3 regions of the Streptomyces sp. NPDC002889 genome follow, and region 3 is predicted to be linked to each of the others. Evidence: riboswitches for the same ligand, from Rfam matches in the RefSeq annotation. Region 3 holds a riboswitch; each other region holds the start of a gene.
The links. Region 3 has a riboswitch for cobalamin ahead of ACFYWI_RS05275 (cobalamin biosynthesis protein). Riboswitches for the same ligand answer to the same signal wherever they lie in the genome.
Positions count from the first base shown of each region.

Region 1: linked by a shared signal. The riboswitch ahead of metE (5-methyltetrahydropteroyltriglutamate--homocysteine S-methyltransferase) and the one ahead of ACFYWI_RS05275 (cobalamin biosynthesis protein) in region 3 are both predicted to bind cobalamin.
Region 2: linked by a shared signal. The riboswitch ahead of ACFYWI_RS00100 (ribonucleoside-diphosphate reductase subunit alpha) and the one ahead of ACFYWI_RS05275 (cobalamin biosynthesis protein) in region 3 are both predicted to bind cobalamin.

Region 1 is NZ_JBIAPT010000006.1:151,828-161,950, reverse strand. It holds gene aceB (malate synthase A) at 1-1,397, shown strand, start outside; gene ACFYWI_RS11075 (3-hydroxybutyryl-CoA dehydrogenase) at 1,394-2,263, shown strand; cobalamin riboswitch at 2,435-2,657, shown strand; gene metE (5-methyltetrahydropteroyltriglutamate--homocysteine S-methyltransferase) at 2,821-5,145, shown strand; gene ACFYWI_RS11065 (sulfite oxidase) at 5,363-6,625, shown strand; gene ACFYWI_RS11060 (hypothetical protein) at 6,928-7,200, shown strand; gene ACFYWI_RS11055 (carbohydrate kinase family protein) at 7,204-8,133, opposite strand; gene ACFYWI_RS11050 (LacI family DNA-binding transcriptional regulator) at 8,142-9,176, opposite strand; gene ACFYWI_RS11045 (extracellular solute-binding protein) at 9,531-10,123, shown strand, end outside.
Region 2 is NZ_JBIAPT010000001.1:18,438-28,560, forward strand. It holds gene ACFYWI_RS00100 (ribonucleoside-diphosphate reductase subunit alpha) at 84-2,462, opposite strand; cobalamin riboswitch at 2,601-2,733, opposite strand; gene mctP (monocarboxylate uptake permease MctP) at 2,910-4,538, opposite strand; gene ACFYWI_RS00110 (DUF3311 domain-containing protein) at 4,535-4,825, opposite strand; gene ACFYWI_RS00115 (GntR family transcriptional regulator) at 5,051-5,815, opposite strand; gene ACFYWI_RS00120 (extracellular solute-binding protein) at 6,110-7,393, shown strand; gene ACFYWI_RS00125 (carbohydrate ABC transporter permease) at 7,470-8,471, shown strand; gene ACFYWI_RS00130 (carbohydrate ABC transporter permease) at 8,468-9,361, shown strand; gene ACFYWI_RS00135 (glycoside hydrolase family 3 protein) at 9,371-10,123, shown strand, end outside.
Region 3 is NZ_JBIAPT010000003.1:54,983-65,105, forward strand. It holds gene ACFYWI_RS05250 (hypothetical protein) at 1-1,013, opposite strand, end outside; gene ACFYWI_RS05255 (alpha/beta hydrolase) at 1,103-2,230, opposite strand; gene ACFYWI_RS05260 (class II aldolase/adducin family protein) at 2,497-3,156, opposite strand; gene ACFYWI_RS05265 (anion permease) at 3,399-4,646, shown strand; gene ACFYWI_RS05270 (hypothetical protein) at 4,659-4,880, shown strand; cobalamin riboswitch at 5,033-5,169, shown strand; gene ACFYWI_RS05275 (cobalamin biosynthesis protein) at 5,278-6,297, shown strand; gene ACFYWI_RS05280 (cobyric acid synthase) at 6,294-7,841, shown strand; gene ACFYWI_RS05285 (putative cobaltochelatase) at 8,047-10,123, shown strand, end outside.

The DNA of each region.
Region 1 (10,123 bases), on a different contig from region 3:
CCCGCGCCACCACGGGCATCCGCAACGACCCCGACTGGCGGGTCGCCCCGCCCGGCCCTGGCCTGACCGACCGCCGCGTGGAGATCACCGGACCGCCCGACCGGCGGACGGTGGCCGATGCCCTGACCTCCGGTGCCCAGGTGTGGATGGCGGACTTCGAGGACGCCACCTCGCCGACCTGGGACAACATTGTCGGCGGTCAGCTCGTCCTGCTCGACGCCGTCGAGCGGCGCATCGGCTTCACCACCCCGGAGTGCGGGAAGCGCCGGTTCGGCGACGACCTCGCCACGATCATGGTCCGCCCCCGCGGCTGGCACCTCACCGAAAAGCATCTGGTGATCGACGGCCGTCCGCTGTCCGCGTCCCTCGTCGACTTCGGCCTGTACTTCTTCCACTGCGCCCAGCGGCAGATCGACGCGGGCCAGGGGCCGTACTTCTACCTCCCCAAGCTGGAGCACCGCGACGAAGCCCGCCTGTGGAACGACGTGTTCGTCCTCGCCCAGGACCTCCTGGACATCCCGCGCGGCACCATCCGCGCGACCGTTCTCATCGAGACCGTCACCGCGGCCCTGGAGATGGAGGAGATCCTCTTCGAACTGCGCGAACACAGCGCAGGACTCAACGCGGGCCGCTGGGACTACCTCTTCAGCCTGATCAAGAACTTCGCCCACCGCCCCGACTTCACCCTTCCCGACCGGGACCGGGTCACCATGACCGCCCCGTTCCTGCGGGCCTACACCGAACTCCTCGTGCGCACCTGCCACAAGCGCGGGGCCCACGCCATCGGCGGCATGGCCGCACACGTGCCCGTCCAGGACGCCACGGCACAGGAATCCGCACTCGCCAGGGTCCGGCTCGACAAGGAACGTGAGGCGGAGGACGGCTTCGACGGCACCTGGGTGGCCCACCCGGCACTCGTCCCCCTCTGCCGCGACATCTTCGACGGCGTCCTCGGCGGCCGGCCCCACCAGCTCGACCGCACGCGCGAAGACGTCGACGTCGGCGCCGATGACCTCCTGGCCGTCCGCCGCACTTCAGGCCCGCCCACGCCGGACGGTGTCCGTTCCAACGTTGCGCTCGCCCTGCGCTACTTCGATGCCTGGCTGCGCGGCCAGGGCGCCGTCCCCCTGGACGGCCACATGGAGGACGCCGCAACCGCCGAAATCGCCCGCAGCCAAGTCTGGCAGTGGCTACGACACGGCGCCGTCGACCGCGACAGCGTTCTCGCGATCCTGGATGAGGAGATCGCGGCGCTCGGCCGGGAGTACCCCTGGGCCCGCGTCGAGGAGGTCCGCGAGATCTTCGAACGCACCGCCCTCGCCAGGACGCTGCCCGAGTTCTTCACCACCGACGCCTACCCCCGCCACCTCGTCCGACGATCGGAAGTACAGTCATGAACGGATCCCTCACACGGGTCGGCGTCGTCGGCGGCGGGCAGATGGGCGCCGGAATCGCCGAAGTCTGCGCCCGCGCCGGGCTGGACACCGTGGTCTGCGAGGCGGACACCACCGCCGCGCGCGGCGCTCGGGAACGGGTGGCTGTCTCCCTCGAACGCGCCGTCCAGCGAGGCAAGCTCGACCGTATCTCCGCCGAGGACGCCCTTGCCCGGCTCGTCTTCAGCGGCAGCCTCGACGACCTGGCCGACCGGCAGCTCGTCGTCGAAGCCGTCGTCGAGAACGCCGAGGCGAAGACCGAGGTCTTTGCCGCGCTCGACAAGATCGTCGAAGATCCGGAGGCGATCCTGGCCACCAACACCTCATCCATCCCGGTCATGCGCCTGGGCATGGCAACGAACCGCGCCGACCGCGTGCTCGGCCTGCACTTCTTCAACCCGGTACCCGTCCTGCCGCTGGTGGAGGTTGTGGCATCCCTGCACACCGCGCCCGACGCGGTGACGGCAGTCGAGGAGTTCGCGACCAGCACGCTGCGCAAGACAGTGGTCCGCTCCCAGGACCGGGCCGGCTTCGTCGTCAACGCCCTGCTCATCCCTTACCTCCTCTCCGCGATCCGTATGGCCGAGTCCGGCTTTGCCACCGCCACCGACGTAGACGCAGGGATGGAGCTCGGCTGCGCCCATCCGATGGGGCCGCTCAAGCTGGCGGACCTGATCGGCCTGGACACCGTCGCGGCCATCGCGGAGTCGCTGTACGACGAGTTCAAGGAACCCCTCTACGCCCCGCCACCGCTGCTCCAGCGGATGGTCGAGGCGGGGCTGCTCGGCCGTAAGTCGGGCCGGGGGTTCCACACCTACGACCGGGGCTGAGGGGCCCGGGTTCGCCGCCGGGGCCGAGGGGCCCAGGCTGCTGTGGAGCGGGGCGCGGAGCGGTGTGACCGAGCTGCCCCGCGCCCTGCTGTGTTGTCCGTGGCTGAGCAGCATGTCTCAGATCACCGCCGGAATGTGAACGGTTGTATCCGCGCTCGAGGGCTGCCCTCTAGGCTGGCAGGCGCAGCTGGTTCGCCCTGTCATCCAGATGGGAGCGTCGTAAGAGGGAACCCGGTGTAAATCCGGGACTGCCCCGCAGCGGTGAGCGGGAACGACCGCCGTCATACGCACTGGGCCCGGCCGGGTCTGGGAAGCGACGGCCAGTAGGAGTCCGCCGGGAGACCGGCAGACGTGCCCGCGAGTCCGAAGACCTGCCCGTTGCCCGTGCGCGACCGATCGCGTGCGGAGATCCTGGCGACCTCGAGGGAGGGTCGGCGTGCATACCAGACGGACGGCCGCGCGAACGGCGCGAGACCGTGCCGTCCGGTTCGTCACCTCTTCGCGTTCTCTGCCCGTCGCCGGGTGCCACAGGAGACATACTCGCGAAGGAGAGTTCCTTGACCAGCAAGTCCGCAGCCGCGGCAGCACGGGCCACCGTGTACGGCTACCCCCGTCAGGGCCAGAACCGTGAACTGAAGAAGGCTGTCGAGGGCTATTGGAAGGGCCGCGTCACCGCCGATGCCCTCCGGGAGACCGCCGCCGGGCTGCGCCGCGCCAACTGGCAGCAGCTGACCGGGGCCGGCATCCACGAGGTGCCGACCGGTGACTTCTCGTACTACGACCACGTCCTGGACATCAGCGTGATGGTGGGTGCGATCCCCGCCCGCCACCGTGCCGCCGTCGAGGCAGGCTCCCTGGACGGCTACTTCGCGATGGCCCGCGGCACCCAGGACGTGGCGCCGCTGGAGATGACCAAGTGGTTCGACACCAACTACCACTACCTGGTCCCCGAACTCGGCCCCGACACCGTCTTCACCGCCGACTCCACCAAGCAGGTCGCCGAGCTGAAGGAGGCCCTCGCGCTCGGTCACACCGCCCGGCCGGTACTGGTCGGACCGGTCACCTATCTGCTGCTGGCCAAGCCCGCACCCGGCGTCGCCGCCGACTTCGAGCCGATCACTCTGCTGGACCGGCTGCTGCCGGTGTACGCGCAGGTGCTCGCCGATCTGCGGGCCGCCGGCGCCGAGTGGGTGCAGCTGGACGAGCCCGCTCTCGTGCAGGACCGCACCCGCGCGGACCTGAACGCCGCCGCCCGCGCCTACCGCGACCTCGGTGGTCTCGACGACCGGCCCAAGCTGTTGGTCGCCTCCTACTTCGACCGTCTCGGCGAAGCCCTGCCCATCCTCGCCAAGGCCCCCGTCGACGGTCTCGCGCTGGACTTCACCGATGCCGCCGCGGCCAATCTCGACGACCTGGCCGCAGTAGGCGGGCTGCCCGGCAAGCGCTTGGTCGCCGGAGTCGTCAACGGCCGCAACATCTGGATCAACGACTTCGAGAAGTCCCTGTCCACTCTCGGTACGCTCCTCGGCCTCGCCGACCGGGTCGATGTCGCGGCCTCCTGCTCCCTGCTGCACGTGCCGCTCGACTCCGCGGCCGAGCGCGACATCGACCCCCAGATCGCCCGCTGGCTCGCCTTCGCCCGCCAGAAGACCGCCGAAATCGTCACCCTCGCCCGCGGCCTTGCCCAGGGCACGGAAACCGTCGCGGCCGAACTCGCCGCCAACCGAGCCGACCTGGCCTCCCGTGCCGGCTCGGCACTCACCCACGACCCCGCGGTCCGCGCCCGGGCATCGGCCGTCACCGACACCGATGGCCGCCGCTACCAGCCGTACCCCGAGAGGGCCGCCGCCCAGCGCGCCCACCTCGGGCTGCCGCTGCTGCCCACGACCACCATCGGCTCCTTCCCCCAGACGACTGAACTGCGCGCCGCCCGGTCCGATCTGCGCGCGGGAAGGATCGACGTCGCCGGCTACGAGGAGCGCATCGAGGCGGAGATCCGCGAGGTCATCTCCTTCCAGGAGAAGACCGGTATCGACGTCCTGGTACACGGTGAGCCCGAACGCAACGACATGGTGCAGTACTTCGCCGAGCAGCTGACGGGGTATCTCGCCACGCAGCACGGCTGGGTCCAGTCCTACGGCACCCGCTGCGTCCGCCCGCCGATCCTGGCCGGTGACATCTCCCGCCCCGAGCCGATGACACTCCGCTGGACGCGTTACGCCCAGTCGCTCACCGACCGCCCGGTCAAGGGAATGCTCACCGGCCCGGTCACCATGCTCGCCTGGTCCTTCGTCCGCGACGACCAGCCGCTGGGCGACACCGCACGCCAGGTCGCGCTCGCCCTGCGCGACGAGGTCAACGACCTGGAAGCGGCGGGCAGTTCGGTCATCCAGGTCGACGAGCCCGCGCTGCGCGAGACGCTCCCGCTCCGGGCCGCCGACCACGGGGCGTACCTGGCCTGGGCGACGGAGGCGTTCCGCCTCACCACGAGTGGCGTACGCCCGGACACCCAGATCCACACCCACATGTGCTACGCCGAGTTCGGGGACATCGTCCAGGCCATCGACGACCTCGACGCCGACGTCATCAGCCTGGAAGCCGCCCGCTCCCACATGCAGGTCGCCGGTGAACTGAGCACGGCGCGTTACCCGCGCGAGGTCGGGCCTGGCGTGTACGACATCCATTCGCCTCGCGTACCGGGCCGGGACGAGGCCGCGGACCTGCTGCGCAAAGGGCTTGCGGCGATCGGGGCCGAGCGGCTGTGGGTCAACCCCGACTGCGGGCTGAAGACCCGTGGCTGGCCGGAGACCAGGGCATCGCTGGAGAACCTGGTCGCGGCAGCCCGCCAGGTGCGTGACGAGGTGGGGGCCACCGGTTCCTGACCGTGCGCTGCCGACCGGGTCGGGGACCGGCCATGTCCCCGGCCCGGCCGGGCCGCCCCGTCCGCCATGGACAGCCCCGTGTTGCGGACGCGTTGCGGCTTCATGGCCTTTGCGGCGGTGCGCTTCCAGGCGTCCGGAAACGGCCTCTACCGTCCGTATCAGGCAGCCGGAACCCTGGGGGTGACGTCCCCGCCCGGCTCGCACCTGTGGAGTGTTCATGTCGTTCGTGCCCCTGTCCGAGTCCGCCTACGACCGCAGGCGGCTTCGCCAGTGGACCCGCGGCAGCGCCAGAACATCCGGGATCGACCGCCGGGACCTGATGAAACTGGTCGCCGCCGCATCCGCGGCGGTACCGCTCGGCCTGGCTGCCGGCCCGGCCGGCGCGGTGCCCGCCGCCGTGGCCGCAGGCATTGTCAAGCCCCTGCCGCCGGAACTGTTCACCATCCGCGGCACCAACGCCGAGACCAACTTCGCCTCCCTGCGGGGCACGGGACTGCACACCCCGGCCGACCGGTTCTTCGTACGCAACCACACCGTGACGCCCCGCATCGAGGCCGCCGACTGGCGACTCGGCGTATGGGGCAGCGGACTGACCGGCCCCGGGGTGCACTTCACCTGTGACGACCTGCGCGCCCTGCCTGCGGTCACCCGTACCGCATTCGTAGAGTGCGCGGGAAACGGCCGCAGCTTCTACACGACCCAGCAGGGGCAGCAGGTCAGCGGCACCGCGTGGACACTCGGAGCCATCGGGGTCGCGCGCTGGCGCGGTGCCCGGCTCGGCGATGTGCTGCGCAGGGCCGGCATCTCCCCGGGCGCCGTGGACGTGCTGCCGCGCGGCCTCGACGACGAGGTCGTCAGCGGCGGGATCAATCTCGGCCGGGTCCGCAGGCCGCTGCCGGTGGCCAAGGCACTGGACGACGTCCTGCTCGCCTACGAGATGAACGGCGAGCCCCTGCCGCCCGATCACGGCCATCCGGTCCGGCTGATCGTCCCCAACTGGGTGGGCATCTCCTCGATCAAATGGGTCGGCGACATCGAGGTGAGCGCCGAACCGCTGTACACCCCGTGGAACACCGACATGTACCGGCTGTTCGGCGCCGGACATCCGGCCGGGGGCAGCGCCCCGCTGACCCGGCAGGGTCTCAAGAGCGCCTTCGAGCTGGCCGCGGGGGCGATCCTTCCCGTCCACCGCGAGGTCGAGCTCACCGGCCGCTCGTGGTCCGGAGGAGCGCCCGTGCGGAAGGTGGAGATCAGCACCGACGGCGGCCGGTACTGGTGCCCGGCGCGGCTGCGCGACACCCCGCGCAGGGGCAGTTGGGTGCGCTGGTCGGCCGGGTGGGTGCCGCGGCGCCGGGGACCGGCCGTACTGCTGGCCCGTGCGACGGACGCGACGGGACGCACCCAGTCCGAGGTGGCGGTGCACAACACCCAGGGCTATCTCTTCGACGCGGTGGTGCGGCACCCGGTGACGGTCGACTGACCGGTGCCCCGGATCCCCTGACGGGCTACGGGCCTGGGTGGCGTCCCTGATTCAATGTGCCGTCGGCCAGAGGCAGGACGCGGCAGATGCGGAAGACCACGACAGGTGTCGCGGCGCCGGCGGCGCGAGCCGGGGCTGGGCGGGGCGGACCGTTGAACCCGGGGACGAGGAAATGATCACTGTTCGATCGTTCGACCGCTGCGACGAGTGGGCCCGGTTCGACCCGGCGACGGGAGATCTCGCACCGGTGCGGCGGCGGGGACCCGGCGGGGGAGTACGGCGAGCTCGCCGGCGTCCGGCTGGTGCTCTACCGGGCCCGGGGCGTTCTCCGGCCGCGCCTCGCGGAGCGGGACGTCGTCGCCGACGGGGATCTGGAGACGCGCCACGAGCGGGACGGTGACCGCTGTCGGCCGACCGTCGGCAGCATGTCCGTCGAGTACCCGGTGCCGGAGACCGTCGTCGACCCGGCCGAGGACCCGACGCCCTTCGTGGCGGCCGAGCACTTCGACCTGGGGCTGTTCGTGGTCAATGTGCTCGGCGACCCGGCCCGCCGGGAGATCGTGTACCGGCGGTGACCGTCACCGGCCGGCGGCACGCGCGCAGGCGGCGCGCAGCCCCGGCCGGTCGATGAACTCGGTGTGCGTGCCGGCCGAGGCGCAGGCGAAGGCCCCGGAGACCGAGCCGGCCAGCACGCACTCCTCCACCTCGCCCCCCTCCAGGAGCGTCTGCAGGAACGCGGTGACGAACGCGTCCCCCGCACCGTTGGTGTCGACGACGGGCCGTTCGGGGCGCACCGCCGGGAAGTGCCGTACGTACTGCTCGCCGCGCACCAGCAGGTGGCAGCCGTCGGCGCCGTCGGTGGCCACCACCAGCCGTGCCCGGCCCTCGTCGAGGATCGTGTGCAGCACGTCGTCGAGCCGGTCGTGGATCGCGGCGGCGCTCAGGAAGACGTAGTCGGACGCGAGGGCATAGGTGCGGTGGTGCGGATTGCGGCCGTCCCAGTCGTGCAGATCGGTGGAGCTGCTCACCCCGAGCCGGCGGATGTCCTCGTACATGTCCCGGTTGTGGCCGACGATCGACAGATGGACATGGCGGGCGCGCTCCAGATACGGCAGGTAGAAGGCGCGCGGCAGCCGTAGATCCGCCGGGTGACGGCCGTCGTAGAAGGAGAAGCGGCGGCCCTGGGGGTCGACGAGGTTGACCCCGCGGGGGGTGCCGTGCGGCGAGTGGACGTGGCTGAAGTCCAGGCCGCTCCGGGCATACGCGGCGAGCACCGCCCGGCCCTGCGCGTCGTCGCCGAGGAAGTCGATGAACTTGGTGGCAAGGCCCAGCGCATGGAAGCCCAGCGCCACACCGTTGCCCGTGTGCGCCACGTAGTCGTGCACCGGGGGTACGAACACCGAGTCCCCGGGCGGCAGTTCAAGAGCCTCCACCCGTACGATCGTGTCCACTCCGGCGCCACCGACCACCAGCATGTCGAGATCGGGTGCCCTCACGTCAGTGTTCATGCCGGTGTTCACTCCGCGACAGCAGCCCGCTTGGCACCGGAGGAGGTCGATCCGCGCACCACCAGCTCCGGCATGAAAACGAACTCGCTGTGCGGGGCAGGCGTACCGCCTATCTCCTCCAGCAGGGCACGGACGGCCGCCTGCCCCATGGCCTGGACGGGCTGGCGGATCGTGGTCAGCGGGGGATCGGTGAACGCTATGAGCGGCGAGTCGTCGAAACCGACCACGGAGATGTCCTTCGGGACGTGCAGCCCCTGCTGGCGGGCGGCCCGGATCGCGCCGAGCGCCATCATGTCGCTGGCGCACACGACGGCGGTGCAGCCCCGGGCGATCAGCGCGGTGGCCGCGGCCTGGCCGCCCTCCAGCGTGTAGAGGGAATGCTGGATCAGCTGCGCGGACTCCTCGGGTGTGAGCCCCAGCCGCTCCTTCATACCGAGCTGGAACCCCTCGATCTTGCGCAGCACCGGAACGAACCGCCTGGGGCCCAGTGCCAGACCGATGCGGGTGTGACCGAGCGAGACCAGATGCGTGACCGCGAGCTGCATCGCCGCCCGGTCGTCGGGGGAGACGAAGGGGGCCTGCACATGCGGAGAAAAGCCGTTGACAAGGACAAAGGGGACGCCCTGGCCGCGCAACTGGTCGTACCGCTGCATATCGGCGGTGGTGTCGGCGTGCAGACCGGACACGAAGATGATCCCGGAAACGCCGCGGTCCACCAGCATCTCGGTGAGCTCGTCCTCCGTGGACCCGCCCGGCGTCTGGGTCGCGAGCACCGGCGTGTAGCCCTGGCGGGTCAGTGCCTGTCCGATGACCTGGGCGAGCGCCGGGAAGATGGGATTGTCCAGCTCGGGGGTTATCAGGCCGATCAGGCCGGCGCTGCGGCGGCGCAGCCGCACGGGCCGCTCGTAGCCGAGGACGTCGAGCGCGGCAAGGACGGACTCGCGGGTGGCCGCGGCCACACCGGGCTTGCCGTTGAGTACGCGGCTGACTGTGGCTTCACTGACCCCCGCCTGGGCTGCGATGTCGGAGAGCCGCGCGGTCATGGGAGGGGACTGTACCTGTCGCGTGTCGGCTTGCCCACCGGATACGGGATCTGCGGCTTCGTGCGACATCGGGGACTTGCGCGCCATGAACGACCCCTTTCGGACGGTCAGGACAGAAACGTAACAGGCCTGCAAACTCTTGCGGAAGGCTTGCGAGGGTCGTCGAGGGCGGCGCAACCTGGGGAAGGCGCAGGTGTCAAGCGATGCACCGGCAACTCTCCGGACACACGGATGTAACGATCAATCGGCCTTGCAGAAATTTGCCGCAAGGTCTTTCGGATAGTTTTCAGCCCTGTTACGTTCCTCGACGAATCGGCGCCGCGATGGAGCGGTCCCCTCGTTGAAGGAGTTCACATGCGACGTGGCATAGCGGCCACCGCGCTGACCGCGACCTTGGCGCTTGCGGTAACGGCTTGCGGCGGCGACAGCGACAACGGTTCGAAGGGCGAAGGCGGCCCCGTCACCATCACCTGGTGGGACACCTCCAATGCCACCAACGAGGCGCCCAACTACAAGGCCCTGATCTCGGAGTTCGAGAAGGCCAACAAGGACATCACCGTCAAGTACGTGAATGTCCCCTTCGACCAGGCGCAGAACAAGTTCCAGACCGCGGCCGGCAGCAAGGGCGCGCCCGACGTGGTCCGTGCCGACGTCGGCTGGACCGCCAACTGGGCGAAGTCCCAGTTCCTCGCGCCGCTGGACGGCACCGAGGCGCTGAAGAACTCCGAGGACATCACCCCGGCCCTGCTCAAGCAGGCCCAGTACGAGGGCAAGACCTACGGTGCGCCGATTGTCACCGACTCGCTCGCGCTCATGTGGAACAAGGAACTGCTGAAGAAGGCCGGCGTCGACAAGGCGCCCACGACCTGGGACGAGCTGAAGAAGGTCTCCAAGGCCGTCGCCTCCAAGACCGACGCCGAGGGCTTCTGGCTGAACAAGGCCGGCTA
Region 2 (10,123 bases), on a different contig from region 3:
GGGGTCAAGCAGGTTCTTCTCGGGGGTGACCGTCGGCGCGGAGCGCCGTCCGTCGGGGGTGGTGGCCGGGTGACGGGTGGGCATTACTGGCAGGCCTCGCAGGACTCGGGGTTTTCCAGGGAGCAGGCGACGGCGTCGGGTTCGGCCGCCTGCTGTACGGGGATCGGCGTGGCGGACCGGGCCGCGCGGGCGATCCGGGTCGCCGGCCGGGAGCGCAGGTAGTACGTCGTCTTCAGGCCCTGCTTCCAGGCGTACGCGTACATCGAGCTGAGCTTGCCGATGGTCGGCGTCTCCAGGAACAGGTTCAGGGACTGCGACTGGTCGAGGAACGGGGTACGGGCCGCAGCCATGTCGATGAGGCCGCGCTGCGGGAGTTCCCAGGCGGTGCGGTAGAGCGCGCGTACGTCTGCCGGGACCCAGTTCAGGCCCTGCACCGAGCCGCTGGACTCGCGCAGCGCCTCGCGGGTCTGCGCGTCCCACACGCCCAGCTTCTTCAGCTCGTCCACCAGGTACGAGTTGACCTGAAGGAACTCACCGGACAGCGTCTCCCGCTTGAAGAGGTTGGAGACCTGCGGCTCGATGCACTCGTACACGCCCGCGATCGACGCAATGGTGGCGGTCGGCGCGATGGCGAGGAGGAGCGAGTTGCGCATGCCGGTCGTGGCGATGCGTTCACGCAGCGCGGCCCAGCGCTCGGGCCAGTTGAGCTCGACGTCGTAGTGGTCGGGGTGCAGCACGCCGCGCGCTGCGCGGGTCCGCTCCCAGGCGGGCAGCGGGCCGTTGCGCTCGGCAAGGTCGCAGGACGCCTCGTACGCCGCCAGCATGATCCGCTCGGCGATGCGGGTCGACAGGGCCTTCGCCCCGTCCGAGTCGAAGGGCAGCCGCAGCTTGAAGAAGACGTCCTGGAGGCCCATGGCGCCGAGGCCCACCGGGCGCCACCTGGCGTTGGACCGGCCCGCCTGCTCGGTCGGGTAGAAGTTGATGTCGACGACACGGTCGAGGAAGGTCACGGCCGTACGGACGGTCTCGTCCAGCCGTTCCCAGTCGATCACTTCCTCCCCGGCGCCGGCGTCGTGGGTGACGAAGGCGCCCAGGTTGACCGAGCCGAGGTTGCAGACCGCGGTCTCCCCGTCGTCGGTCACCTCGATGATCTCGGTGCACAGATTCGAGGAGTGGACGACCGTGCCGGGCTCGGCGGTCTGGTTCGCCGTGCGGTTCGAGGCGTCCTTGAAGGTCATCCAGCCGTTGCCGGTCTGGGCGAGCGTACGCATCATGCGTCCGTAGAGCTCACGCGCCGGGATGGTGCGCCGGGCGAGCCCGTCCGCCTCGGCCTTGCGGTACGCGGCGTCGAAGTCGTCGCCCCACAGGTCCACCAGCTCAGGGACGTCCGCCGGCGAGAACAGCGACCAGTCGGCGTCCGCGTTCACCCGGCGCATGAACTCGTCCGGGATCCAGTGCGCCAGATTGAGGTTGTGCGTACGCCGCGCCTCCTCGCCGGTGTTGTCGCGCAGTTCCAGGAACTCCTCGATGTCCGCGTGCCAGGTCTCCAGATAGACGCAGGCCGCGCCCTTGCGGCGGCCGCCCTGGTTGACGGCGGCGACCGACGAGTCCAGCGTCCGCAGGAACGGAACGATGCCGTTGGAGTGACCGTTGGTGCCGCGGATGAGTGAACCGCGGGAGCGGATGCGGGAGTACGAGAGCCCGATGCCGCCCGCGTGCTTCGACAGCCGCGCCACCTGGTGGTAGCGGTCGTAGATGGAGTCCAGTTCGTCCAGCGGGGAATCCAGCAGATAGCAGGACGACATCTGGGGGTGGCGGGTACCGGAGTTGAAGAGCGTGGGGGAGGACGGCAGGTAGTCGAGCCGGCTCATCAGCCCGTACAGTGCGGCCACTTCGTCGAGGGCGCGGACCGACTCGTCCTCGGCAAGGCCTGCGGCCACGCGCAGCATGAACTGCTGCGGGGTCTCGATGACCTTGCGGGTGATCGGGTGGCGCAGAAGGTAGCGGCTGTAGAGCGTGCGCAGGCCGAAGTAGCCGAACCGGTCGTCGGCGCCCGGGTCGACGAGCGCGTCCAGCCGGGCCGCGTGCAGCGTGACGAACTCGGCCGTACGATCCGCGATCAGGCCCTCGCGGTGTCCTACCGCGACCGAGGCGGAAAACGACACCGAGCCCTGCCCGGCCGCCTCTTCGGCGATGGTGCGGGTCAGCAGACGGGCGGCGAGCCGGGAGTAGGAGGGGTCCTCGGAGATCAGCCCGGCGGCAGCGTCGGTGGCGAGGGAGTGCAGTTCGGCCTCGTCCGATCCGGAGTGCCGGCCGCGCAGTGCGGCGGCGGCGACCCGGCCCGGGTCGGTGTCGGGCAGATCGGCCGTGAGGTCGGTCAGGGTCCGCAGCAGCGCGGTCCCGGGACCGTCGGCCGCCTGCTCGACGGTTCCTGAAACCGGATCGGCTGGCGCGATCGTCACGTGGTGCTCCCTCGCTCGGATCCGGTTCGGCGGGGGAGGGGGAGGGCCGTGGGGCGTACGTGCCGCATCGGGGCAGCACGGCGCACGGCGTCCACCGGCCCAACCGCGAGGCCCGGACGTCCTGGCACCCGGATCGGTCGAACCGGATGCACCGTCGGCAGGTGCTCGGACTCGCGGGTACGGCAAAGCGCACCACAGCACACCGTTGCGGGACAGTTCCGGATTTTCACCGGATTCCCCTGCGGCGACAGCGAGCATGAGCATACATGTGGGGGCGGCTCATTGCGTCACCCCCCACATGTTGTGTCAGGAGGTATGTGAGACGCCCCAAAGATCCTGGGCGTCCGCCAACAGGCCGATACCGGGGACGCCTTCCCCGTCCTGTGCGAAGGGCCGCCGCATTCCCGGGCGGGAGATGCGACGGCCCTTGGCCCGGTGACAGAACGGTCAGTGGCCCGCGCCCGCTGTCGCCGCCGGGAGTTCCACCGTGACGCCGGGGTCGCCCGCGTCCGCCGTGTAGTCGGAGGGGCTGGTCTCGTCGACGCCGTCGGGGGCCTTGGCCGCCCGCAGGACGAAGGTGAGGGCCACGGTGACAACGACGTTCAGCACGAACGCGGTGAGGCCGATGTAGCCGATCTCGCCGATGCCGGGGATCTGGGCGGAGGAGCCGCCGAAGTGCTTCTGGGTGGGGCTCGCGACACCGTAAGCGGCCGCCGTACCGTAGACCATGCCGACCGCCCAGCCGGCGAGCAGCGCCCAGCGGTGGAACCAGCGGGTGAACAGACCGCCGACCAGGGCCGGGAAGGTCTGCAGGATCCAGATGCCGCCCAGCAGCTGGAAGTTGATGGCGACGGTCTTGTCCATGGTCAGGACGAAGGCCAGTGCGCCGACCTTCACCAGCAGCGAGACCAGCTTGGACACCTTGGTCTCCTGCGCCGGGGTCGCGTCGGGCTTGATGAAGTCCTTGTAGATGTTCCTGGTGAAGAGGTTCGCCGCGGCGATCGACATGATCGCCGCCGGCACCAGGGCGCCGATGCCGATGGCAGCGAAGGCCACGCCCGCGAACCAGGCCGGGAACATGTTCTCGAACAGCTGCGGGATCGCCAGCTGGCCGTTGGTCACCTTCACACCGGCCGCGATCGCCATGAAGCCGAGCAGCGCCAGCAGGCCCAGCATCAGCGAGTACAGCGGCAGGATCGTGGTGTTGCGGCGGATCACCTCGCGGCTGCGCGAGGACAGCGTCGCGGTGATCGAGTGCGGGTACATGAACAGCGCGAGCGCCGAGCCGAGCGCCAGCGTGGCGTAACCCCACTGGCCGAGTTCGCCGGGTACCAGCGCGCCGGCCGGTTTGCCTGTCGCCTCGTTGATCGTCGCGAACTTCTCACCGGCCTTGGCGAAGATCTCGTCGAAGCCGCCGAGTTTGATCGGGATGTAGATGATCGCCACCGCGATCACGATGTAGATCAGGGTGTCCTTGACGAAGGCGATCAGCGCCGGGGCACGGAGCCCGGAGGAGTACGTGTACGCCGCCAGCACACCGAAGGCGATCAGCAGCGGCAGGTCCCTGACGAACCAGTGGGTGGTCTCACCGCCGCCGACCCCCATCACGTCCAGCACCGCCTGGATACCGACGAGCTGCAGGGCGATGTACGGCATCGTGGCGAGGATGCCGGTGACGGCGACCGCCAGGGACAGGCCCTTGGAGCCGAAACGCCCGCGCACGAAGTCGGAGGTGGTGACGTACCCGTGCTTGTGCGACACCGACCACAGCCGCGGCAGGAAGGTGAAGATGAGCGGGTAGACGAGGATCGTGTAGGGCACGGCGAAGAAGCCGGCCGCGCCCGCCGCGTAGATGGCCGCGGGGACGGCGACGAAGGTGTACGCGGTGTAGAGGTCGCCACCGAGCAGGAACCAGGTCACCCAGGTGCCGAACGACCGGCCGCCCAGGCCCCATTCGTCGAGGCTGTGCTCGTTCTCGGCCTTGCGCCAGCGCGCGGCCAGGAAGCCCACGGCCGTGACGGCCAGGAAGAAGAAGACGAAGACGCCGAGTGCGACGCCGTTCACGCCGTCGTTCACTGCGACGCACCGCCCTTGCGGGCGCGCTGGTCACGCTGCCACAGCTGGTACGCGACCATCGTCAGCGCGGTCGACAGCAGGACCCAGAGCATCTGGTACCAGTAGAAGAACGGCATGCCGATGAACGTCGGCTCGACCTTGGCGTAGGAGCTCACCCAGAGCATCGCCACGAAGGGCGCGATGAGGCAGAGGGCGATGACCACCCGCACCGGTGTGACGGCGGGCTGGTTCAGTTCGGGCGCTTGTGGCGGTTCGGGCGCTTCGGGCGCCTCGGGCACTGCGGACATCGTTGTCTCCGTCCCATGCTGATCACCTGTACCTGTAACGCGCAGGGAAATGTAGGCGAGGCTTTCGAACCGAGTCACCCCCGTCCGCATATCGGTACGGCAACGACTGCGCTCAGGCTCTGGGCACGGCGGAGGAAACCGCGACATAGCGCCGCGACGTCCGTCGCGGCGCCATGCGGTCGAGGGCGGTCCGGGCCGGGGGCCGGGGTGCTGCGGCCCCCGCCCTCAGTCCTGTGGACGCTGCAGCCTCGCCACGAACTTGTAGCGGTCGCCCCGGTACACCGACCTCACCCATTCCACCGGCTCGCCCTGCGCGTCCAGCGAGTGGCGCGAGAGCATCAGCATCGGAAGGCCCACGTCCGTACCGAGCAGGCCGGCCTCGCGCGGGGTGGCCAGGGAGGTCTCGATGGTCTCCTCCGCCTCGGCCAGGCGGACGTCGTACACCTCCGCGAGCGCGGTGTAGAGCGAGGTGTACTTCACCAGGCTGCGGCGCAGCGCCGGGAAGCGCTTGGCCGACAGATGCGTGGTCTCGATGGCCATCGGCTCACCACTGGCCAGGCGCAGCCGCTCGATGCGCAGCACCCGTCCGCCGGTCGAGATGTCCAGCAGTCCGGCCAGCGTGTCGTCGGCCGTGACATAGCCGATGTCCAGCAGCTGCGAGGTGGGTTCGAGGCCCTGGGCGCGCATGTCCTCGGTGTACGAGGTGAGCTGGAGCGCCTGCGAGACCTTGGGCTTGGCGACGAACGTGCCCTTGCCCTGGATGCGTTCCAGCCGGCCCTCGACGACCAGCTCCTGGAGTGCCTGGCGCACGGTGGTGCGCGAGGTGTCGAACTCGGCGGCGAGTGTGCGCTCGGGCGGTACGGGCGTGCCGGGGGGCAGCGTCTCCGTCATGTCGAGCAAGTGCCTCTTGAGCCGGTAGTACTTGGGCACGCGTGCGGTACGGGTCTGTGCCCCGCCCTCGTTGTCCGTGCCGCCCCCGTCCGTGGCCATACCCCGCCTTCCCGACTGCTGCGATCCTGCCGTCACCGGCTCCTCCGTCTGTAGCGGCTCACATGGTGGCACGGACCGGCCGCAGGTCGTCGCCCTCCCTCAGGTGTCGGTCCGATAACGGACACGACAGCCCTTCTTATACACCCTTGACACCCCTAAAGGTCTAGGCCAAGCTCCCGGTACTGGTCTAAACCACTAGAGGCCAGGTCCCAGCCCCACGAGCAGTACTCGGCGTATTGCCTCCGTATGTCTTCGCGGTGGGCGGGGGGTTGCAGCATCCCTGAGGAGGATGGCGTGAAGCGCAAGCTCATCGCGGCGATCGGCGTCGCGGGCATGATGGTCGGCATTGCGGCGTGTGGGTCCGACAGCGAGAAGCCGGGGGACAAGGCCGGCGGCGACGTCAAGGAGATCACCGTCTGGCTGACGGTCGACGCCCAGAACAACTGGCCCGACCTCGTCAAGGCGGCCGACGACGCGGTGGTCAAGAAGCACCCGGGCCTGAAGATAAAGCACGAGTACTACGGCTGGCCGGACAAGAACGCCAAGCTCGACGCCGTACTCGCCACGGACAAGGCTCCGGACGTGGTCGAGATGGGCAACACGGAGATGCTCGGGTACACGGTCAAGGGTGCGTTCGCCGAGATCGACCCGTCGAAGTTCGACCAGTCCGACGCCTGGCTGGACGGCCTCAAGGAGTCCGTCACCTACGACGGCAAGACCTACGGTGTCCCGTACTACGCCGGTGGCCGCGTGGGCAACTGGCGCAAGGACGTCGCCGCCGAGGCCGGTGTGAAGGCTCCGCCGAAGACGTACGCCGAGCTGACCGCCGCCCTCGACAGGATCCAGAAGAAGAAGGGCGCCAAGTTCAGCGCCTGGTACCAGCCTTCGCCGGACTGGTACGCCGCGATGTCCTTCGTCTACGACGCGGGCGGCGCCATCGCCACAAAGGACGGCGGCCAGTGGAAGGCGAGCCTCTCGTCCCCTGAGTCCCTCAAGGGCCTGAACGAGTACAAGAAGATCCTCGACTCGTACATGAAGGCCGACAAGACCAAGGACGAGTCGGACCGTTACATCGTGTACGGCCAGGGCAACGCCGGCATGATCTTCGGCGCGGCCTGGGAGGGCGCCACCGCCGAGGACCCGAAGAACGACAAGACCGGCAAGCTCAAGGGCAACCTCGAGAACTTCGTGATGCCCGGCCCGTCCGGCAAGAACATGCCCGTCTTCCTCGGAGGCTCCGACCTGGCCGTCCCGGTCAAGTCCAGGGCGCAGGACGTCGCGGCCGAGTGGATCAACGCCTTCACCGGCGCCCAGGGCCAGAAGGGTCTGCTCGCCAAGGGCAACCTGCCCAACAACAAGACGGACCTCGCGACCCTCAAGAACGACCCGAAGACGGTCGTCCCCGCCACCGCGGCCGAGTCCAGCTGGTTCGTGCCCATGGCACCGGGCTGGGGCCAGGTCGAGAAGGCCCAGACCCTGAAGACCATGCTCCAGGAGATCGGCACGGGCAAGAAGTCGGTCGAGGACGCCGCGAAGGCCGCGGACGCCGCGATCGACAAGGTCATCAACACCAAGTGACCTTGCCGCAGGGCCCCGTCGGGCGACGACGGGGCCCTGCTCCCGTACGAGGAGAGGGACCGCTGAGGAGCGCCGGATGAGTGCCGCTGAAACAACCACTGCCAAGGTGCCGCCCGCGCGGCCGTCGACAGCCCCGAAGGCCGGGGCCGGGACCGGGGGAGCCGGAAAGCCGGGGAAGCAGCGGCGCACGGGCGGGGCCGCGCTGCCGTGGACCCTGCTCGCGCCCTGCCTGCTCGTCCTCCTGCTGGTCCTCGGATATCCGCTGGTCCGGCTGGTCACCCTCTCCTTCCAGAAATTCGGGCAGCCACAGCTGTGGGGCTTCCAGGAGGCCGAATCCGTCGGCTTCGCCAACTTCACGAGAATCCTCGGGGACGGTGAGTTCTGGGCCGTCGTCGTCCGCACGGTGATCTTCGCCGGCGGCGCCGTCGTCCTCACCATGGTGCTCGGCATGCTGATCGCCCTGCTGCTGCAGCGCGTCTCCGGTTGGGTGAAGACCCTCATCAACATCGCGCTCGTGGCGAGCTGGGGCATGCCCATCATCGTCGCCACCGCGATCTTCAAATGGCTCTTCGACACCGACTACGGCGTTCTCAACTGGCTGCTGAGCCGACTGCCCGGCGTCGACATGATCGGGCACAACTGGTTCGCCAGTGGCACGCAGGGTCTCGCGGTGATCATGCTGTTGGTCGTGTGGGGCGCCGTGCCCTTCGTCGTCATCACGCTCAGCGCCGGACTCACCCAGGTGCCCAGGGAACTCGAAGAGGCCGCCCGCCTGGACGGCGCCGGCTCCTGGGGCGTCTTCCGCTATGTCACCCTGCCGGTCCTCAAGCCCATCATCGTGATGCTCACGACGCTCTCGCTCATCTGGGACATGGGCGTCTTCCCGCAGGTCTTCGTGATGCGCAACGGCCACCCGGAGGCCGAGTTCCAGGTGCTCACGACGTACTCGTACGACAAGGCCTTCGTGGTCAACGACTACGGCGGCGGCTCGGCGATCGCCCTCGTCACCGTGATCCTCCTGCTCGGCGTGGTCGCCGTCTACATGCGCCAGATGCTCAAGATCGGAGAGGTGGAGTGACCACGAACGCCGCGGCACCCGCTGCCGTACGCCGTCCCGGGAAGGCCGGCCACCCCGGCAGGCCCACCAAGCCCCGCAAGAGCAGGGCGGGCTGGAATCTGCTCGGCCTGCTGGTCGTCGTCATCGCCGGCTTCCCGGTCTACTGGATGCTCAACACGGCCTTCAAGCCGGCCAAGGACGCGATCGACCCCGACCCGCACTTCTTCCCCAGGACGTTCACCCTGGAGAACTTCGAGCGCGCCTTCGACGTCGCCGACTTCTGGGGGCCGGTCGGGCGCAGCCTGACCGTCTCGCTCGCCGTGGTCGCCATCGGCGTCGTGGTCGGCATGCTGGCCGCGCTCGCCATCTCCCGGTTCGCCTTCCGCGGCCGCAAGATCGTGATCGTGGGCATCCTCGCCGTCCAGATGGTGCCCCTGGTCGCCATGATCATCCCGGTCTTCCTGCTGCTCAACGACCTCGGTCAGTACGACAGACTCACCGGCCTGATCATCACGTATCTGACCTTCATCCTGCCCTTCACGGTGTGGACGCTGCGCGGATTCATCGTCAACATCCCCAAGGAACTGGAGGAGGCGGCGATGGTCGACGGCTGCACCCGCACCGGCGCCTTCGTCCGCGTGGTCTTCCCGCTGCTTGCCCCGGGCATGGTGGCCACGTCGGTGTACGGGTTCATCCAGGCCTGGAACGAGTACCTGTACGCGCTGATGCTGATGAGCCAGCAGAACCAGACGGCCACCGTCTGGCTCGGCAACTTCTCCACCAAGCACGGCACGGAATACGCACCGATGATGGCCGGTGCCACGATGATGGCCGTCCCCATCGTGATCCTCTTCCTCCTCGTCCAGCGCAAGATGGCCGCGGGCCTGACGGCCGGCGCAGTGAAGGGATGACGCCGCCCCATGACGACTCTTCTGCGTGGATCCTCGGGCACCCTCACCCGTGACGCCCTGACCGTGCTTCAGCCCGGCTTCATCGGCACCAGCGCGCCCGACTGGCTGCTGCGCCGGATCGGTGAAGGACTCAGTGCCGTCGGCCTGTTCGGCCGCAACATCGCCACCCCGGAACAACTCGCCGCGCTCACCGCACAACTGCGGGCCGAGCGGGACGACGTGCTCGTCGCCATCGACGAGGAGGGCGGTGATGTCACCCGCCTCGAGGTGCGCACGGGATCGTCCTTTCCCGGCAACTACGCGCTCGGGTGCGTGGACGACGTCGACCTGACCCGGGCGGTGGCGCGTGAACTCGGCCGCCGGCTCGCGCGGTGCGGGGTCGACCTCAACTGGGCACCCTCCGCCGATGTCAACTCGAACCCCGACAACCCGGTCATCGGCGTCCGGTCCTTCGGGGCCGGCACGGAACTCACCGCCCGGCACACCGTCGCGTACATCGAAGGCCTCCAGGCCGCCGGAGTCGCCGCCTGCACCAAGCACTTCCCCGGGCACGGCGACACCAATGTGGACTCGCACCATGCGCTGCCCCGCATCGACGTGGATCCGGACACGCTGCATGCCCGTGAGCTGCTGCCCTTCCGCGCGGCCATCGCGGCGGGCTCCAAAGCGGTGATGAGCGCGCACATCCTGCTGCCCGCGCTCGACCCGCACCGTCCCGCGACCCTGAGCCCGCGGATCCTCACCGGGCTGCTGCGCGAAGAG
Region 3 (10,123 bases):
ACGACGAGGAGTTCGCCGACGGCGCCGGAGACGGTGCGTGCGGCGAGCCAGGCACGGTATTCGGCGCGGGCCGGGCCGGGGGTGAGGCGGGCACAGCCGCGCAGCATGTCCTCGGCGGACTGCTCGATGTTGCCCGCGGGACTCTGGGCGGCGACGCAGATCTGCTCGAGTTTGACCCAGACCGCCCAGTTGCCGAGCGGGGTGAGGGTGGCCGCCTGGCCGCGCTCCAGGGTCAGGGCGCCGACGGCGGACAGTCCCTCGAGGGCCCAGTCGAGCAGGACGGAGACGGGGACGCCGTCGCCGGCTCCGGGGGGCCGGGCCCCTTCGGACCCGGCGGGGGCCGTCCCGGAGGCGGCGGGCACGGCCGGGTGCGCGTCGCCGGGCGCGGTGTAGGGGACTTCGCAGCGTTCCTCGCGCAGCTCGGCGACCCGCTGCTGCAGCAGATCGAGCAGAGCCGGTACAGGTACGGGGCCGGCCGAGAGCTGAAGGAGGGAGAGCACCTGGGGCACGGCCTCGACGACCTCGGCCACCGCGGTCGGGGCGATGTCCCCGGGGGCCGGATGGACCAGTGACCAGGCATCGAAGAGAGCGACCCAGCCCCGCAGGACTGCCATGTCGTCGCGGTCCCAGGCGCGCAGCCGCCAGCCGGGGCGGGCGGTGTCGCCGTGCAGCTCGACCAGGCCGGCGAGGCGGGCGCGGTCCCAGCCGGCGCGGACCTGGTCGGGTGTCAGTTCCAGAGCGGCGGCGACGCGTTCCCGGGCGCGGGCGGTGAGCGGGGCGGTGCTGGGGTCGTGCTCGACGCAGGCCCAGCGGGCGATGCGTACGGCGTCGGCGAGGAGCGCCCTGGCCTGGCGGGCCAGCTCTGCCGGGGAGGGAGTGCCCTCGGGCGGCCTGGGCGCCGTCCGGGTGCGCCGGGTCGTCACGGCCCGTCGTGCGGTGGCCAGGGATCGCGGGCGGACAAGACGGAGTCTGGAGTTGCGCGCCAATTGCTCATCAGGCTTTCGGGACGTCACGGGGTGCAGTCTTCCCGTTGACGGCCCGAAAGCCCAAACGGAACCTGTCCGGCCGGGCCCGGCGGTCGCCCCACCGGGGGCCACAGGCACTACATCAAGGGGGTGAGGAAGCGACGGAGGGCCTCTTCGTAGCGGGCCGGTCCGGCGTTCCACATGGCGCCGTGCGGGGCGTTCGGGACGGGGTGGAGGCTGACCAGTTCGGGTCGCCGGGCCGCCAGCTCACGGGAGGGCTGCCACGGGGCGAGGGTGTCGTGCGGGCCGTGGAAGATCAGGGTCGGCACCCTCAGGGCGGCGGGGTCGGCGGCCTGGAGCAGGCGGTCGCCGTGCAGTCCGGTCCTGCCCTGTGCCGCTCTGACGGCCAGGGGCAGCAGCGGTGCGGGGGTGCCCCTCGCGGCGGCCAGGGAGCGCAGGGTGACCTGCCAGTCGAGCACCGGCGAGTCCAGGACGAGTCCGCTGATCCGGTCGCGCAGCGCCGAGTTGGCGGCGGCGTGCAGGGCCATCGAGGCACCGATGGACCAGCCGTGGATGACGACGCGCTGGGCGCCGTGCCGCACCGCATGGCGGACGGCCGCGTCCAGGTCGCGCCATTCGGAGTCGCCGAGGTGGCCGAGCCCGTCGGGGGGCCGGGGTGCGCCGGCGTCGCCACGGTAGGCCAGATCGAGGACCGGGAACTGCTGGCCGTGCAGGAACTCGAGCACGTTCAGAGGGTGTTCCCAGGTCGTGCCCAGGCCGTGCACGGTGATGACCCAGGTGGCACGTGGGCCGGGCACGAACCAGGCGGGCAGTGCGCCCAGTTCGCCGGCGACGAAGACCTCGGTGCAGTCGATACCGAGCGCCTCGGACGGAGTGCCGTTGTACACCTGGGGCGTGAGCCGAACCCGGGTGCCGGGTTCCAGGCGGCCACGGGCGACGCGTTCCAGGCGGCGTACCACGGTGTCGGCGGAGTGCGGGACCTCTTCGAGGACGGGACCGACGACGGCATGGACGCCGGAGCCCTCGAGTCCGTAGGTGCCGGGGCGCAGGGAGGCCAGACTGCGGGTCAGGATGATGCGGTCGCCGACGGTCTCGTGCACGGTGAGCGGGGGGTCGCCGGGCAGAGGCCGCCCTGCCGGTGCCTTGAGCGCGGCGCTGCTCGCGTAGCGGCCGGCAGCTACTGCGGCCGCACCGACGCCGATCAGAGTGGTGACGGCGGCTGCCGTCGCTTTAGCCAGGCGCACCCGTCCAGTGTGGCAGCCGCAGGCCCCGCTGCCAGTGCAGGACCCGGCCGACATGCGCCGGTGATCGGGGCACGGGGTGGACCGGGTGACCGGGGGTGCGGGGACAGGGTCGAAAAGCAGGACGCACCGGGCCGGGCAGGAAGGTCCGCGGGCCGTACAGGCGGACCGAGGCCGCGGGCGGGCCCGCGGGGACAAGGCGGGAGGACCGGGCAGGAAGGCCGGTGGCCGCACAGGCGGACCGAGGCGCGGGCCGGGCGGGGGCGGCGTCAGCGGGACTGGCCGTAACCCCGAAGTTGCTCGGCCACGTCGCGCAACTGGGCCCCGGACAGCAGGGTGGGCGTGTGTCCCGGCACGGACGAGGCGGTCAGCCAGAGCCGGCACATCCACTCCAGCTGGGCGGTGCGGTCGTAGGCCTGGTCGAGGGAGTCCCCGTAGGTGACCGTGCCGTGGTTCCGCAGCAGGCATGCGGTGCGGTCGCGCAGGGCCTCCCGCATGTTCGCGGCGAGTTCGTCGGTGCCGTAGAGGGCGTAGGGGGCGACGCGTACCGGGCCTCCGAGCGCGGCCGTCATGTAGTGGACAGGGGGGAGCTCGGGGACGAGGGTGGAGACGGCGGTGGCATGCACGGCGTGGGTGTGCACCACGGCCCCGGCGGAGGTGCTGCGGTAGACCTCGAGGTGCAGCGGCAGCTCACTGGTGGGGGCGAGGGCGCCGAAGAGCCGGACGCCGTCGAGGTCGACGCCGACGGCGTCCTCGGGGGTGAGGCGGTCGTAGGGAACCCCGCTGGGGGTGACCAGGACGGTCTCACCGACCCGTACCGAGACATTGCCGGATGTGCCGACCACCAGTCCCTCGGAGGCCGTCCTGCGTGCCGTCGCCACGAGGTCCTGCCATGCCCGTTCCATCGCGTCCCGCCCCTGCTCCGTCATGTGGCGATTCTCTCAGTCACGGGCGGCGAGTCGCGGCCGGGGGACGAGCCGTCGCAGCCGTCCCCGGGGGCGGCTCGAACAGACTCCACAGGCCTTCCGAGGCCTCGGTGAAGCCTCCGCTTCGCAAGCGGAGTTGCGTTTCCTCACTTGTAGACACCACAACGCCGGACTCAGTTCATCTTCCGTTCACTCAGGTTGCCTACGTTCGTCCAGCCACTGACGTCGAACGATTGCCTGGGTAAATGGAACACATCACGCTGCTGCTCGCGATTGTGATCGTGACAGCTCTCGTGTTCGATTTCACGAACGGTTTCCACGACACCGCCAACGCGATGGCGACGACCATCTCGACCGGCGCACTGAAGCCCAAGACGGCGGTCGCCATGTCCGCCGTTCTGAACCTGGTCGGCGCTTTCATGTCCGTGGAGGTCGCCAAGACGATCTCCAGCGGCCTCGTCGACGATTCAGGCATCACACCCGAGGTCATCTTCGCGGCGCTCGTCGGCGCCATCCTCTGGAACCTGCTGACGTGGCTCATCGGCCTGCCGTCCAGCTCCTCGCACGCCCTCATGGGCGGCCTCATCGGCGCCACCGTCGCCTCGGTCGGCCTCGGCGGCGTCAACGGCCCGGTCGTGGTCACCAAGGTGCTGATCCCCGCGATCGCCGCGCCCCTGGTGGCCGGTATCGCCGCTTTCCTCGCCGCCCGGCTGACGTACAGGCTCGGCAGGAACGCCGACTCGAAGGCCACCGCGAAGGGCTACCGCTCCGGCCAGATCGCTTCCGCGGGCCTCGTCTCGCTGGCACACGGCACCAACGACGCCCAGAAGACGATGGGCATCATCACGCTGGCGCTCGTCGCCGGCGGTGTGCTCGCCCCGGGCTCGAACCCTCCGCTGTGGGTCATCCTGACCGCCGGTCTGGCGATCTCCCTCGGTACCTACCTGGGCGGCTGGCGCATCATCCGCACCATGGGCAAGGGCCTGACCGACCTCCAGCCGCAGCAGGGCTTCGCCGCCCAGACCAGCGCGGCCAGCGTCATCCTCGCCTCCTCCAACCTCGGCTTCTCCCTGTCCACCACGCACTCGTGCTCCGGCGCGGTGATGGGCGCGGGCCTCGGCCGCAAGGGCGGAGTCGTCCGCTGGTCGACCGCGACCCGGATGTTCGTCGCCTGGGGTCTGACCCTGCCGGCGGCGGGCCTCGTCGCGGCGGGTGCGGAGTTCGTCACCCAGCAGGGTGACTGGGGTGTCGCGGCCGTCGCCGTCTTCCTGGTCGCCTCCTGCATCGCGATCTGGTTCATCTCCCGCCGCCAGGTCATCGACCACACCAACGTCAACGACACCGGGGCCGAGGAGCCCGCGGGCGTTGTCACGACCGCCATCGCGGCCGTCACCCCGCCGCCGGCGGGCACCCCCGCGCAGGACCTCAAGACCACCATCCCCGCCCCGGCCGCTCCCCCGGCCGAGCCGGTCGACAGCCCGGCCACGGTGTAAGGAAGCAGCAGCATGAAAATCGACTGGGCAGCTCTCGGCTCCGTCTTCGGCGTGAGCCTCGTCGCCACCGTCGCCCTGGTGGGCCTGTTCACCCTGGGCGTCGTGGGCCTGACCAAGCACGAGGCGGCAGCATCGGGCGGCGGCTCCGCGGCACTGGCCCGCACCGGCGCGTACGCCTCCTTCGCGCTGTGCGCGGCGGCCGTGGCGTACGGGATCTACCTGATCGTCAGCTGACGGCCGGAAGCACCGCACGAGCCTCACAGGCCGGTTCCCGTCCATCCTCCGGTGGACCGGGACCGGCCTTCGCGCGTCCCCGGGTACGGGCCCCTGTGTGGGGCTCGGCACACTGTCCCGCCGCAGGTCAAGGGTGAGTTGACGGGCGTTCGCGCGCGTGGTGGACTGCCGGGGCCATCTACGGCGGCAGAAGAGGAAGTCCGGTGCAAATCCGGCGCGGTCCCGCCACTGTCACCCGAGGAGCAGTCCCCGGGGAGCCAGGAACTCTCACCGCCGGTCACGTCGAACCAGGGCGCGGACCCTGAGTGAGGACTCATCGCCATGCCTGGCTGCGGTTCAGCCGTGTCTGCTCAGCCCCCCTGCGGGCGGGCCGAAAGCGCAAGGGGTCGCTGAATCCATGCGTGCCGACCGTGTATTCGTGTACGGCGCCGCCGCCGGTCTCGTCATCGACTCGCTGCTCGGCGACCCTCGCCGCGGTCATCCGGTCGCCGTTTTCGGCCGGGCGGCGGGCGCCGTCGAGCGTGTGCTGTGGCGTGACCACCGCGGCCGGGGCGCCCTGCACACCGCCGTGTGCGCCGGTGGCGCGGTGGCCGCGGGCGCGCTGGCGGCCCGGGCCGCGCTCCGTTCCCGTACCGCATCGCTCGCCCTGACCGCCGCCGCCACCTGGTCCGTCGTCGGGGGCACCACCCTCGGCCGCGAGGCCCGGGCCATCGGCGACGCGCTGGCCGCCGGTGACACCGAGCTGGCGCGCGAGCGGCTGCCGCATCTGTGCGGACGCGACCCTCAGTCCCTCGACGAGCAGCAGATCGCCCGTGCCGTCGTCGAGTCCGTCGCCGAGAACACCTCCGACGCGGTCGTCGGCGCTCTCGTGTGGGGCTCACTCGCCGGAGTGCCGGGTCTGGTGGGCTTCCGGGCGGTCAACACCCTGGACGCGATGGTCGGGCACAAGTCGCCCCGTTACCGCCGGTTCGGGTGGGCCTCGGCTCGCCTGGACGATCTGGCCGGCTGGCCGGGCGCCCGGCTCACTGCCGCTCTCGCGGTGCTCGCGGGCGACGATCCGCGGGGCGCCGTACGGGCGTGGCGGGCCGACGCGAAGAAGCATCCGAGCCCCAACGCGGGCCCGGTGGAAGCGGCGTTCGCGGGCGCGCTCGGCGTACGGCTGGGCGGGACCCTCTCCTACGGCGGCCGCATCGAGCACCGCCCGGTGCTGGGCGGCTCGGGCCGGCCGGTCCGGCTCACGGACATCGAACGGGCCGTGCGGCTGTCGCGGCGCGTCGGCGTGCTGGCCCTCGCGGTCGGAGCGGGCGCCCGACTGGCGTACGGAGCGGTGCGGGCGGGACGGCCGGCCCGTACCGCGGTGGCGGCGGGCCCAGGGGCGGGGACACGGCGCCGCGGCGCCGGAAAGGGGCGGGGATGAGCGGGAGCGGACGCAGCGGCGGGGGACTGCTGGTCGCCGGCACCACGTCGGACGCGGGCAAGAGCGTCGTCACCGCCGGCATCTGCCGGTGGCTGGTACGGCAGGGAGTGAAGGTCGCGCCCTTCAAGGGCCAGAACATGTCGCTCAACTCGTTCGTGACCCGCGAGGGCGCGGAGATCGGGCGAGCCCAGGCGATGCAGGCGCAGGCCGCCCGGGTGGAGCCCAGCGCGCTGATGAATCCGGTGCTGCTCAAGCCCGGCAGCGACCGCTCCAGCCAAGTGGTGCTGATGGGCAGGCCGGTGGGCGAGCTCAGCGCGCGCGGCTACCACGGAGGGCGGCAGCGGGAGCTGTTCGAGCCGGTCCTGGCGTGCCTGGAGGAGCTGCGGGGCACGTATGACGCCGTGATCTGCGAGGGGGCGGGCAGTCCTGCCGAGATCAATCTGCGGCGCACGGACATCGTGAACATGGGCATCGCACGGGCGGCCCGGCTGCCGGTGCTCGTGGTCGGCGACATCGACCGGGGCGGGGTGTTCGCGCAGTTCTTCGGTACGACGGCGCTGCTGGCCCCCGAGGACCAGGAGCTGATCGCCGGGTACCTCGTCAACAAGTTCCGCGGCGATGTGACGCTTCTTGAACCGGGTCTGGACATGCTCCTCGGGCTCACCGGGCGGCGCACGTTCGGTGTGCTGCCGTACGCCCACGGGCTCGGCATCGACGAGGAGGACGGGCTGCGGGTGTCCCTGCGCGGTGCCGTACGGGAGTCGGTGGTCGCGCCGCCGGTCGGCGAGGACGTGCTGCGGGTCGCCGTGTGCGCCGTGCCGCTGATGTCCAACTTCACCGATGTGGACGCGCTGGCCGCCGAGCCGGGCGTGGTGGTGCGGTTCGTGGACCGTGCCGAAGAACTCGTCGACGCCGACCTGGTGGTGGTGCCCGGCACCCGTGGGACGGTCAGGGCACTCGCCTGGCTGCGTGAGCGCGGTCTCGCGGACGCGATCGTGCGGCGGGCGGCGGAGGGCCGGCCGGTGCTCGGCGTCTGCGGTGGCTACCAGGCGCTGGGCGAGCGCATCGAGGACGACGTCGAGTCGAGGGCCGGGGAGGTCGACGGTCTCGGACTGCTGCCGGTACGGGTGCGGTTCGCCCGAGAGAAGACCCTCGCAAGGCCGGTGGGCCAGGCGCTGGGCGAGCGCGTCGAGGGGTACGAGATCCATCACGGCATCGCCGAGGTCCTGGGCGGCGAAGGGTTCATCTCCGATGACGACGGACACAGCCTGGACGGCTGCCGGGTCGGCTCGGTGTGGGGCACGCACTGGCACGGGTCCCTCGAGAGCGACGGCTTCCGGCGGGCCTTCCTGCGGGAGGTCGCCACGGCGGCGGGGCGACGGTTCGTGCCCGCTCCCGACACGAGCTTCGGCGCGCTGCGCGAGCAGCAGCTGGACCGGCTCGGCGACCTGATCGAGGAGTACGCCGACACGGACGCGCTGCTGCGGCTGATCGAGCAGGGGCCGCCGGCCGGGCTGCCGTTCATCCCGCCGGGTGCGCCGTGAGGCGGGGGCGGGGGGCATGTGGCGCCAGGGGCGCCCGGGACCGCGTTGTCCCCGCATGCGCCGGGAGCACAGTAAGCGCTCGACCCAGTAGTCGCGCGGCAACGGGCCGTCCCCGCATCGGCGGGGACAAGATCTTCGCCATGCCAGGCAGCCCGCAAGGCTTCGCATACGTGGCCCGACAGCCACTCGAAGGAGTGATCACCCCATGAGCAGCACCCGTTATCCGTTCACCGCGGTCGTCGGCATGGACGACCTGCGGCTGGCGTTGCTGCTCAACGCCGTGAGCCCCGCGGTGGGCGGTGTGCTGGTCCGTGGCGAAAAGGGAACCGCCAAGAGCACTGCCGTGCGCGCCCTGGCCGATCTGCTGCCCGAGGTGCCGGTGGTGGCGGGCTGCCGCTTCTCCTGCGACCCCGCCGCGCCCGATCCGCAGTGCCCGGACGGGCCGCACGAGACCGGCCCCGGGACCGCCCGTCCGGCCCGGATGGTCGAGCTGCCCGTCGGCGCCTCGGAGGACCGGCTCGTCGGAGCGCTCGACATCGAGCGGGCGCTGGCGGACGGCGTCAAGTCCTTCGAACCGGGCCTGTTGGCCGACGCGCACCGCGGAATCCTGTACGTCGACGAGGTCAACCTTCTGCATGACCACCTGGTCGACCTCCTGTTGGACGCGGCCGCGATGGGCGCCTCGTACGTCGAGCGCGAAGGTGTCTCGGTACGGCACGCCTCGCGCTTTCTGCTCGTCGGGACCATGAACCCCGAAGAGGGCGAACTGCGGCCGCAGTTGCTGGACCGCTTCGGCCTGACGGTGGAGGTCGCCGCGTCGCGGGACCCCGACCGGCGGGTGGAGGTCGTACGGCGCCGGCTCGCGTACGACGACGATCCGGCCGGCTTCGCGGCTCGCTGGGCGGACGAGGAGGCAGCGCTACGGGCCCGCATCGTGGCCGCGCGCGAACTGCTGCCGGCCGTGGAGCTCGGTGATGTGGTGCTGCGTCAGATCGCCGCGACCTGCGCGGCGTTCGAGGTGGACGGCATGCGTGCGGACATCGTGATGGCGCGGACGGCGACCGCTCTGGCCGCGTGGGCGGGGCGTACCGAGGTCGCCGAGGAGGACGTGCGGCAGGCCGCGCTGCTGGCGCTGCCGCACCGCAGGCGGCGCAATCCTTTCGATGCGCCGGGCCTCGACGAGGACAAGCTCGACGAGACGCTGGAGGAGTTCGGCGAGGACGAGCCCGACCCGGACCCGGACCCCGGCCCGGACGGCGGTGGCGGCCCCGGCGACGGCGGTGGCGGTGGAGTGCCCCCGCAGAGCAGCGGCCCCGACGCCCCGGAGGCGTCCTCACCGCCCCCGTCCGGGGACGACGCCCCCGCCCCTCCGGCCGGTCCCGGAGGCAGTGAGCAGCAGCCCGTACGAGCCGCCGAGCCGTTTCGTACGAAGATGCTGAGCGTGCCGGGTCTCGGCGAGGGCGCGGCCGGGCGCCGCTCCCGCGCGCGTACCGAGCACGGACGGACGACCGGTGCCAGGCGCCCCCGGGGCGCGCTCACCAAGCTGCACTTGACGGCCACCGTCCTGGCCGCCGCGCCCCATCAGCGGGCGCGCGGCCGCAGCGGGCCCGGCCTGGTGGTCCGCCGCGACGATCTGCGGCAGGCGACCCGCGAGGGGCGCGAGGGAAACCTCGTGCTGTTCGTGGTGGACGCCTCGGGATCGATGGCGGCCCGGCAGCGGATGAGCGCGGTGAAGGGCGCGGTGCTCTCGCTGCTGCTGGACGCGTACCAGCGGCGCGACAAGGTCGGGCTGATCACTTTCCGCGGCAAGGACGCGGAGCTGGCTCTCCCGCCCACGTCGTCGGTGGACGCGGCGGCGGCGCGGCTGGAGTTGCTGCCGACGGGCGGCCGCACCCCGCTGGCGGCGGGCCTGCTGAAGGCCCATGACGTGCTGCGCATCGAGCGCCTGCGTGATCCGTCGCGCCGCCCCCTGCTGGTGGTGGTGACGGACGGCCGCGCGACGGCGTCGGCCGCCGCGGGTGCCGGGCGCCCCGGCAGGGACCGGGCGTCCGTTGCGGTCCCTGCCGTTGCGGGTCCCGCGGCCGGACCAGCGGGCCGGGCTCCCGGCGGACCGGGGGGCATGGACCCGCTCGCGGCTGGGGCCGGCGCACTCACGCATGCACCGGGCGGTATGCCCGGCCGTGCCCCAGGCGCCCGGCGGGGCGCTGCCGGTGCCGGCGGCGGGCAGCACGGTGACGCCTTCGCGCTCGCCCTGCGCGCCGCGCGGCTGCACGCCGCCGAGG